2 regions of the Micromonospora zamorensis genome follow, and region 1 is predicted to be linked to the other one. Evidence: riboswitches for the same ligand, from Rfam matches in the RefSeq annotation. Region 1 holds a riboswitch; the other holds the start of a gene.
The links. A riboswitch is a leader RNA that binds a small molecule or an ion and turns the genes downstream of it on or off. The one in region 1 is predicted to bind cyclic di-AMP.
Positions count from the first base shown of each region.

Region 2: linked by a shared signal. The riboswitch ahead of GA0070619_RS20575 (coiled-coil domain-containing protein) and the one ahead of GA0070619_RS10580 (LysM peptidoglycan-binding domain-containing protein) in region 1 are both predicted to bind cyclic di-AMP.

Region 1 is NZ_LT607755.1:2,490,620-2,495,070, reverse strand. Features, by position in the region: gene dinB (DNA polymerase IV) at 1-436, shown strand, start outside; gene GA0070619_RS10585 (hypothetical protein) at 560-931, shown strand; gene GA0070619_RS10580 (LysM peptidoglycan-binding domain-containing protein) at 1,058-1,753, opposite strand; cyclic di-AMP (ydaO/yuaA leader) riboswitch at 1,754-1,926, opposite strand; gene GA0070619_RS10575 (ThuA domain-containing protein) at 2,081-2,743, opposite strand; gene GA0070619_RS10570 (ArsR/SmtB family transcription factor) at 2,809-3,144, shown strand; gene GA0070619_RS10565 (nitroreductase family protein) at 3,141-3,833, shown strand; gene htpG (molecular chaperone HtpG) at 3,900-4,451, opposite strand, start outside.
Region 2 is NZ_LT607755.1:4,689,677-4,694,127, forward strand. Features, by position in the region: gene GA0070619_RS20565 (HelD family protein) at 1-584, shown strand, start outside; gene GA0070619_RS20570 (cation diffusion facilitator family transporter) at 692-1,609, shown strand; cyclic di-AMP (ydaO/yuaA leader) riboswitch at 1,722-1,853, shown strand; gene GA0070619_RS20575 (coiled-coil domain-containing protein) at 1,859-2,923, shown strand; gene GA0070619_RS20580 (hypothetical protein) at 3,089-3,589, shown strand; gene GA0070619_RS20585 (SRPBCC family protein) at 3,613-4,080, opposite strand; gene GA0070619_RS20590 (PfkB family carbohydrate kinase) at 4,266-4,451, shown strand, end outside.

The sequences.
Region 1 (4,451 bases):
CCCGCATGCCCCGGCGGAGCTGGATGCCATCCTCGCCGGCCTGGTCGACCGGGTCAGCCGCCGCATGCGGGCGGCGGGGCGGTCCGGTCGCACCGTGGTGTTGCGGCTGCGCTTCGGCGACTACACCCGGGCCACTCGCTCGCACACCATCGGCAAGGCGACCGCCGACACGACGCCGCTGCTCGCCGCCGCGCGCGCGTTGCTGCGAGCCGCGCTGACCGAGATCGATCGTCGTGGTGTCACCCTGATCGGTGTCTCAGTGGGCAACCTGGACGACAACCCCGTGCAACCGGAGCTGCCATTTCACCGCGATCCTGGCGCTGAGTTGGACGCTGCGGTGGACGCGGTCCGCGACCGGTTCGGCTCAGCGGCGCTGACCCGAGCGGTCCTGCTCGGCCGGGAGCCGGGCGTCGAGATGCCGCTGCTGCCGGATTGACCGATCTGCGTGCGGCGTCCCGGCGACCGCTGCGACCGGAGACACATCACAGCAGGTCGGCGGTTTAACCAGCGGCTCACGGGTGACCCTTGTGGGGTACAGCCTGACAAGGGGGGACCCACAATGTCCGACGACGACACCAGCAACCGGCCGAGTCGCACTGCCGAGCGGCCGCACGACGTAACCGACCCGCTGCTCTGGCAACTGGCGATCGACGTGCTGAGCGCCCACGAGCCGGACGACGAGGGTCAGTGCCGCAACCTTCAGTGCGCCGGGCAGTCCTGGCCGTGCGCGGCCCGCGCCGGCGCGGAGCAGTCGATGCGACTGGCCCGCAGCACACCCGCCCCGGTCGAGATGACCGTCGACGGCGACGACAACGAGGAGGGCGGCACGGGCTGGTCCGGGGAGGGCAGCGCACCGGCGCCCCGCTGGGGCTGGAACGCCGGCCCGGTCGCGTCGCACCGAGGGTCGAAGGCATCCGCCTCCGCGGCGTGACGGCTTCCCCCCGGGGTACGGGCGCTCGGGCTGATCCGCACCACACGTACGAACGCTCGGCCGGTGACCCGGCCGAGCGTTCGTGTGTCATCCGTCAGAGGCTGAGCCGCTGACGCGGGAAGACCGTCAGAGGCTGAGCCGCTGACCCGGGAAGATCAGGCCCGGGTCGGCCCCGATCAGCTGCCGGTTGTGCTCGTAGAGCGCCTGCCAACCGCCGGTCACCCGGTGGCTGTCGGCGATCTCCGACAGGGTGTCGCCCGGCTTGACCAGGTACGTCTGGCCGCCCGTGGTCGGCGCGGTGCGCTCGTGGTTGCGGGTCGCCGGCTGCTCCCGCCGCGAGGGCCGCTCCTGCTGCTCGGTGGGCTTCGCCGTGGACTTCGCGGTGGGCTTCTGCGTGGACTTCGTCGACGGCTTCGCGGTGGACTTCGTCGACGGCTTCGTGGCGGAGCCGCCCGACGAACCGCCCTTCTTGCCGCAGGTCGGCCACGCGCCGATGCCCTGCCCGTCGAGCACCTTCTCGGCGATGGCGATCTGCTCGCCGCGGCTGGCCAGGTCGGCGCGGGCGGCGTACTTCTTGCCGCCGTAGCCGGCCCAGGTGCTCTGGGAGAACTGCAGGCCACCGTAGTAGCCGTTGCCGGTGTTGATCTTCCAGTTACCGCCGGACTCGCACTTGGCGATCGCGTCCCAGTTGACTGCGGCCTGCGCGGGGGCGGCCGGGCCGAAGAGGGCGACAGCACCGGTGACCGCACCGACGGCCAGGGTGCCGACGGCGAGACGGCGGGTGGTGACCCGTCGGTGACGGGGCGTGTAGACAGACGTCATGTGAACTTCCTCCACGCCGGCGAGGTGAGCTGTCGGGTTCGGGCCGAGGAGCCCGGCCGCACGATGGCGGCTTCACCCCGAGGTGACGTGCACCGAGGAACGTTTGGGTCCCCCGCTCCTGCCCGGGTGACTGGGTTCCACCGACCGGGGGCAGGATTTGGCGTTGCCGGCCGTGGTGTCCGCAGTGGCGAACCCGACCGACGTTAGGCACGGTCGGTGACGATCGCCCAACCCCTGTGAAGTTCTTCACCGGGGTACGCGGGGCGTCACCCGCAGCGGTTGCGGGTGGGTGGTCAATGTGCAGTGACCACCGTGGACCGTTGCGGATCAGATGCGGTGACGGAGCCAGAGCACGATGCGCCGCAGCAGCTCGACGTGTCCCGGCGACTCGTACGACCGGGCGTCGTGACCGAGTACGTTGTAGACGATCCGGCTGCTCCCGGCCGTGCGCGCCCAGACGAGCGGGTGGGTGTCGCCACCCTCGTCGTGGACGTAGAGAGTCTCGACGTCGACGCCGTCGAGCAACTCCAGGTCGGTGTAGCGCTCGTCGTGCACCTCGAAGTCCACGAGACCGGTAGTGATCGGGTGCTCGATGTCGGTGCGTCGGATGAGGCTCGTTCCGATCGGCGGGTGGAAGGTCCGACCGTGGTCCCAGGCGGCGCCAACCGTGGATCGCCAGGTCGCGAGCTGGGGAAACGCGATCGTCGCGCTGTGCGTGGCGAGCAGGCTGCCGCTACGGGCCAGGAAGGCGTCGAGGACGCGGCCGAACTCCTCGTCCTGCGGGATCGGAGCCGTGCGGTCGGCGCTGGCGTTCACCACCAGGAGGCGGGCGCCGTCGAGTGCGGCCTCGAGTTGGTCGACGGTGGTCACGATCGCCACCGGGCCCGCGTCGCCGACGAGCTTGGCGATCGCCGCGCTGGTCTCGGACAACGGGTGCCAGGGATCGGCGTGCGGGCCCTCCCCGCTGAAGATCACTGTGTCGACCGGCATGACCGTGCTCCGCTCTTCACTTGGACGATTTTCGAAATCACGAAATCAAAGCTAGCATGGCGTCCATGAGAGCCCTGCATCATCCCGATCTCGCCTCGGTCGACCTCGCCACCGTGCTCGGCGCCCTCGCCGACCCGGTGCGCCTGAGTGTCGTACGACAGTTGGCGCAGGCCGGTGGGGTCGTCTGCGGGAAGTTCGACGCGTTGTCCGAGGTGAGCATGTCCACGCTGTCGCATCACCTGAAGGTGCTGCGGGCAGCCGGCGTCCTCCGCGTCACGCCCAACGGCAGCTTCCGCAGACACGAGCTGCGTGCGGACGACATCAATGACCGGTTTCCCGGGCTCCTTCCCGCGGTCATCGCCAACCTCGACCTGACCGAACGAGTGGGAGTTCCCGCATGAGCGACACCAGACCGGCCGGGCAGAGCGGGCCGCGCACACTGGGCCTGTCCGCCGACGAGGTCCTGAGCACGACCCGCGCCGTCCGCAAGCGCCTCGACCTGGGACGCCCGGTCCCCCGTGACGTGATCGAGGACTGCCTGCGCATCGCACTTCAGGCCCCCAGCGGCCGCAACAGGCAACGCTGGGACTTCATCTTCGTCGAGGATCCGCAGACCCGGGCCGCCGTCGCCCGACTGTGGCGACTCGGGCTGATGGCACCGCCACCCGCGTCGGGCGGCACCGGGCCGGCCTTCAGCCGGATGGACTTCGCCTCCGAGCAGTGGGGCCGGATCGCCGGCAGCCTGCAACACCTGGCGGACCACCTGCACGAGGTGCCGCTGCTGCTCATCCCCTGCCTGCGGGTCGAGTCCCGCGCCGAGCTGGCCAGCGTGCGCGGGCAGGCCGGGGCCTGGGGTTCGGTCATCCCGGCGTTCTGGAGCTTCATGCTGGCCGCCCGGGAACGCGGGCTCGGCACCGCGTGGACCACGAGCCATCTCAGCTACGAAAGGGAGATGGCAGACCTGCTCGGCATCCCCTACGACACCGTCGTGCAGGTGGCGCTCACGCCGGTGGCGTACACCCTGGGCACCGACTTCAAGCCCGGTCCGCGGGCCGACGCGGACGGGTTCGCCCACTGGAACCGTTGGTAGCCGGCCACCGCCGGCGGCGGGCCACCCGGTGACCCGGGAAGCCCGCCGCTTGAGGGGGTACGCCAGCTACAGGGTGCGCGCCAGCCGGTCGGCGAGCGTCCGGGTGAAGCGGGCCGGGTCGGTCAGCTCACCGCCCTCGGCGAGCACCGCCAGGCCGTAGAGCAGCTCGGCGGTCTCGGTCAGGGCCGAGGGGTCGCTGCCCTGCTCGTGGGCCTTGCGCAGCCCGGACACCAGCGGGTGACCGGGGTTGATCTCCAGGATCCGCTTGGTCGGGGGAACCTCGTGCCCCATCGCCCGGTACATCTTCTCGAGGGTCGGCGTGAGGTCGTGGGCGTCGCCGACGACGCAGGCCGGCGAGGTGGTCAGTCGCGACGACAGACGCACCTCCCGGACGCTGTCGGTCAGGGTGGTGCCCAGCCAGTCGAGCAGGGCGGCGAACTCCTGCCGCTGCTGCTCGCGCTCGGCCTCGGCCTGCTGCTTCTCCTCGTCGGTGTCCAGGTCGATCTCGCCCTTGGCGATGGACCGCAGCGGCCGACCGTCGTACGCGCCGACCCGCTCGACCCACACCTCGTCGACCTGGTCGGTGAGCAGCAGCACCTCGTGGCCCTTGGCCCGGAA
Region 2 (4,451 bases), 2.2 Mb from region 1:
AGTGGCGGATGGTCGGTCGACGTGGCCGTCTGGCCTCCTGGACGGTGGTCGGCGACCCCGCCCAGACCGCGTGGACCGGGGACCCCGACGAGCTGGACCGGGCCCGGGACCAGGCGCTGGGTCGGCGCAAGCGGCACGATTTCACGCTCACCACCAACTACCGCAACTCCTCGGAGATCTTCGCGGTGGCGGCGGCGGAGATCCGCCGGCTCTATCCTGACCTGCCGCTGCCGACCGCGGTCCGCTCCACCGGGGTCGACCCGGTCGAGCTGGTGGTGCCCCCGAGCGGGTTGGAGACCGCGACAGTGGAGGCGGCCGCCGGCCTGCTGGCCGAGGTGGAGGGCACCGTCGGCGTGATCACGCCGGTCCCCCGCCGCGACGAGGCCGCCGGCTGGGTCGCCGCACTCGGCGCGCCGAGGCTCCAGGTGGTCACCAGCCTGGAGGCCAAGGGCATGGAGTACGACGGGGTCGTGCTGGTCGCGCCGAGCGAGATCCGGGCGGATCCGGGTGCCGGGGTGCGCACCCTGTACGTGGCGCTCTCCCGGGCCACGCAGCGCCTCACCACCATCGACCCGACCGGCTGATCCGTGCTGGCGAGCGGCCGGCGAGAGTTGCCGCCCCTACACTTGCATACATAGCGATGTGAACATACATTTGACCGGGTCCCGACTGGCGGCGGAGGGTGGTTCTCGTGGGCGCAGGTCATGACCACCACCACGGGTCCGTCGCCAATGCCGCACACCAGCACCGGGGCCGCCTCTGGGCGGCATTCGGGCTGCTCGCCACCCTGATGGTGGTCGAGGCGGTGGCCGCCCTGCACACCGGCTCGCTCGCCCTGCTCTCCGACGCCGGGCACATGTTCACCGACGTGCTCGGCATCGGGATGGCGCTCGCCGCGATCACCGCGACCCGGCGGGCCACCGGCGACCCGCAGCGCACCTTCGGGCTCTACCGACTCGAGGTGCTCGCCGCGCTGGCCAACGCCGTCCTGCTCTCCGGCGTCGCGATCTACGTGGTGATCGAGGCGATCCGCCGCTTCGGCGACCCGCACGAGGTCATCGCCGGCCCGATGCTCGCGGTGGCCGTGCTCGGCCTGCTCGCCAACATCGCCGCCTTCGCCCTGCTCCGCACCGGAGCCCGGGAGAGCATCAACCTTCAGGGTGCCTACCTGGAGGTGCTCGGCGACCTGCTCGGCTCGGTCGGCGTGATCGGCGCCGCACTGCTCATCACCGTCACCGACTGGTGGTGGGCCGACCCGCTGGTCGCCGTCGCCATCGGCGTGTTCATCCTCCCGCGCACCTGGCGGCTGGCACGGGCCGCCGTCCGCATCCTGGTGCAGGCCGCCCCGGAGCACCTCCAGGTGACCGCCGTGCACGACCGACTGGCCGCGGTCCCCGGTGTGGTCGAGGTGCACGACCTGCACGTCTGGACGCTCACCTCCGGCATGGACGTGGCCTCCGCACACCTGACCATGGCACCCGGGGCGGAGGTCGGCGCGGTGCTCACCGCCGCGCGTACGGCCCTGCACGACGACTTCCGGATCGAGCACGCGACGTTGCAGATCGAGCCGGGCGCCGCCTCCGGAGCGTGTGGCTCGATCGAGTGGTGACAGCAGCTCTCGTGACGACGCACGCACCGTCCGTCACATTGGCTGCAACCACCCCACCGGCACCGGTAGGCTCGGTCCCGGCCTCCACCAGGCGGCGCCCTCCCGGCGCCGGTGGTGGTCGCCGCCTAATCGCCCGCGAGGGCGAACCGGGGAACCACGTACCTGGGGTGCATCCGCGTCAGCGGTAGGGATCTTCCGTCCCGAACCCGTCAGCTAACCCGGTCGGCGGCTGACGGAAGGACATGCACAGTGGCACCAGCACGACCACCCGCCGCCCGACTGGCGGCCCTGATCGTCGCGATGTTCGCCCTCGGCGTCGCGCTCCCGGCCGGCACCGCCTCGGCCGCTCCCCCGACCGGCCTGCGGGCCGCCGCCCCCGACTCCGACGAGGAGGGTGGCACCCCCGCGCTGCGAGCCCAACTCGAGGCGGCCAGCAAGGGCTACCTGGACGCGAAGCGCGCCCTGGACGCCTCGGTGCAGCGGCAGCAGCAGCTCACCACCCAACTGAAGACCATCGAGGTCGAGCTCAACCAACGCAGCGGCAAGGTCGGCGAGATCGCCGGCGTCGCGTACCGCACCGGCCGGCTCAGCGCGATGTCGGCGCTGCTCAACAGCGACAGCCCGGAAGGCTTCATGGACCGGGCAGCCGCACTGGACGCGGTGGCCGCCAACGAGGACCGGGTGCTGCGCGACCTGCTCAGCAGCAAGGACCAGGCCAACCGCACCCAGGTCGCCCTGAACGGTGAGATCAACGAGCAGCGCAAGCAGGTCGCGGTGATGGCCAAGCGCAAGGAGCAGGCCGAACGGGCCCTGACGGTGGCCACCACCCCCAAGCCGCAGCCCGCCGCCGACACCGACTCCAACCGGGGCACCTCCGCCGCCAACGCGAAGGCCGCGCCGCGCAACTCCGACGGCTCCTGGCCGTCGGAGACGTGCAGCGTCAACGACCCCACGCCGGCCAGCGGCTGCATCACCCCGCGCACCCTGCACGCCCTCAACCAGGCCAAGGCGGCCGGCTTCACCCGGTACGTCTCCTGCCACCGCCCCAGCGGCTCCGGCGAACACCCGAAGGGCCGGGCCTGCGACTTCGCGGCCCAGACGGGCGGCTTCGGCGGTGACGCCACCGGCGGCGACAAGACGTACGGCAACAACCTGGCCGCGTACTTCATCCGCAACGCCGACCGGCTCGCCGTGCTGTACGTGATCTGGTACAGGCAGATCTGGCTGCCCAGCAGCGGATGGAAGTCCTACAGCGGGGCGGGTGGCGACCCGTCCAGCGACCACACCAACCACGTGCACCTGTCGGTCTACTGATCCGGCCGTTCCCCAAAGTGTGTGATGCCTGTGAGTCATCAAGATGACTCACAGGCATCACGTTCGTCCGGGCAGCGCTTTCCGACCGGGCTACGTCGCCGGGCGTACCCCTGATGTCGTCGCTCGTCGGACGACCCGGCGGCGGTCGGCGGGCAGCATCGCGGTATGCCTCGGATCCCACCCACCGCCCGCAAGGGGCTGCTCACCCTGCACCTGGTCACCTCGCTGGGCTGGCTCGGCGCCGACCTGGTGCTGCTCACCCTCGGCATCGCCGTGCAGCGTGGCGCCGACCCGGCGGTGCTCTACCCGGTCGGCGCGCTGGTCGGCACCGTCCTGTTCGCGCCGCTGAGCGTCCTGGTCTGGCTCATCGGTGTCGCCAGCGCGCTGCTCACCCCGTGGGGCCTGCTGCGCTACCGGTGGGTGGTGGTCAAGCTGGTGCTCACCACGGTGATGGTCGGGCTGGTGCTGTTCCTGCTCACCCCGAATCTGCGGCACGCCGGAGCGGTGGGCGCCGCCCTGCCCGCACGGGACCGCGCCGACCTGGTGATCGCACCCGCGGTGTCGACCAGCCTGATGATCATCGCGACGGTGCTGTCCACGTACAAGCCGTGGGGACGGCGTCCCGCCGCCCAGCCCGCGCTGGCGGGCCACGCCCGCAACCGGTGACCCCGCTGCCGTCCGCGCTCGGGTCAGGCTGGGGGCGGCGGGTCGCCGGTGCGGTCGAGGGCAGCGCCGAGGCGGGTGGCCAGGGCGAGGTGGGCGGCTCGGGCCTGACGGAACGCGTACCGGAACAGCGGGGTCGGCGCGGTCAGGGTGATGTCGACGTCGATCCGGGTCAGGCCGTCCGGCTCGGGGCGCAGCCGGGTGTGGTTACGCACGGTGGTGGCGGGCCACTGTCGGGCCACCATGACGATCTCGTCGTCCTCGCTGATCAGGACGTCCGCGTGGTAGGTGGTCCGGAAGCGCAGCGGACCGGCCGCCAGCCGGTCGTTGATCGTGTAGCTGGCCTGCGCACCGGGTCGGGGCGGCAGTCGGCGGACCCGGACGATCAACGGGTGCAGCTCACCCTGCCGGGTCAGGTCGCTGAGCAGCGCCGCCGCCTCGGCCGGCGAACACCGGGCCTGCACGGTGTAGCTGAAGGTATCGCTGCTGAGCACACCGTCTCCCGCCGTCGATGGTCGCACGATCGTCCCGTACCGATGTCTGGCTGGCAATGTCCGAGGGCCGGCCCGATGACACGCCCAGTCACCGTTTGGCGCATTAAGGTCGTTTAGTGAGGAATCACCCGGCCGTGCTGGAGGCGGACATCATGAACGGCGACGATCCGGTGAGCGGGCACGTGATGGTCTTCGCGCCCACTCCACAGCTGACGGTGACCGTCGACCAGCCGAACGACCACCCCGAGCTGCACCTGCACCCCGGCGGGCAGGGCGTCTGGCAGGCCCGGATGGTGATGTCGCTCGGTGTCGAGGTGGTGCTCTGCGCTGCCCTCGGCGGCGAGATCGGCCAGGTGCTGGAGCCGCTGCTG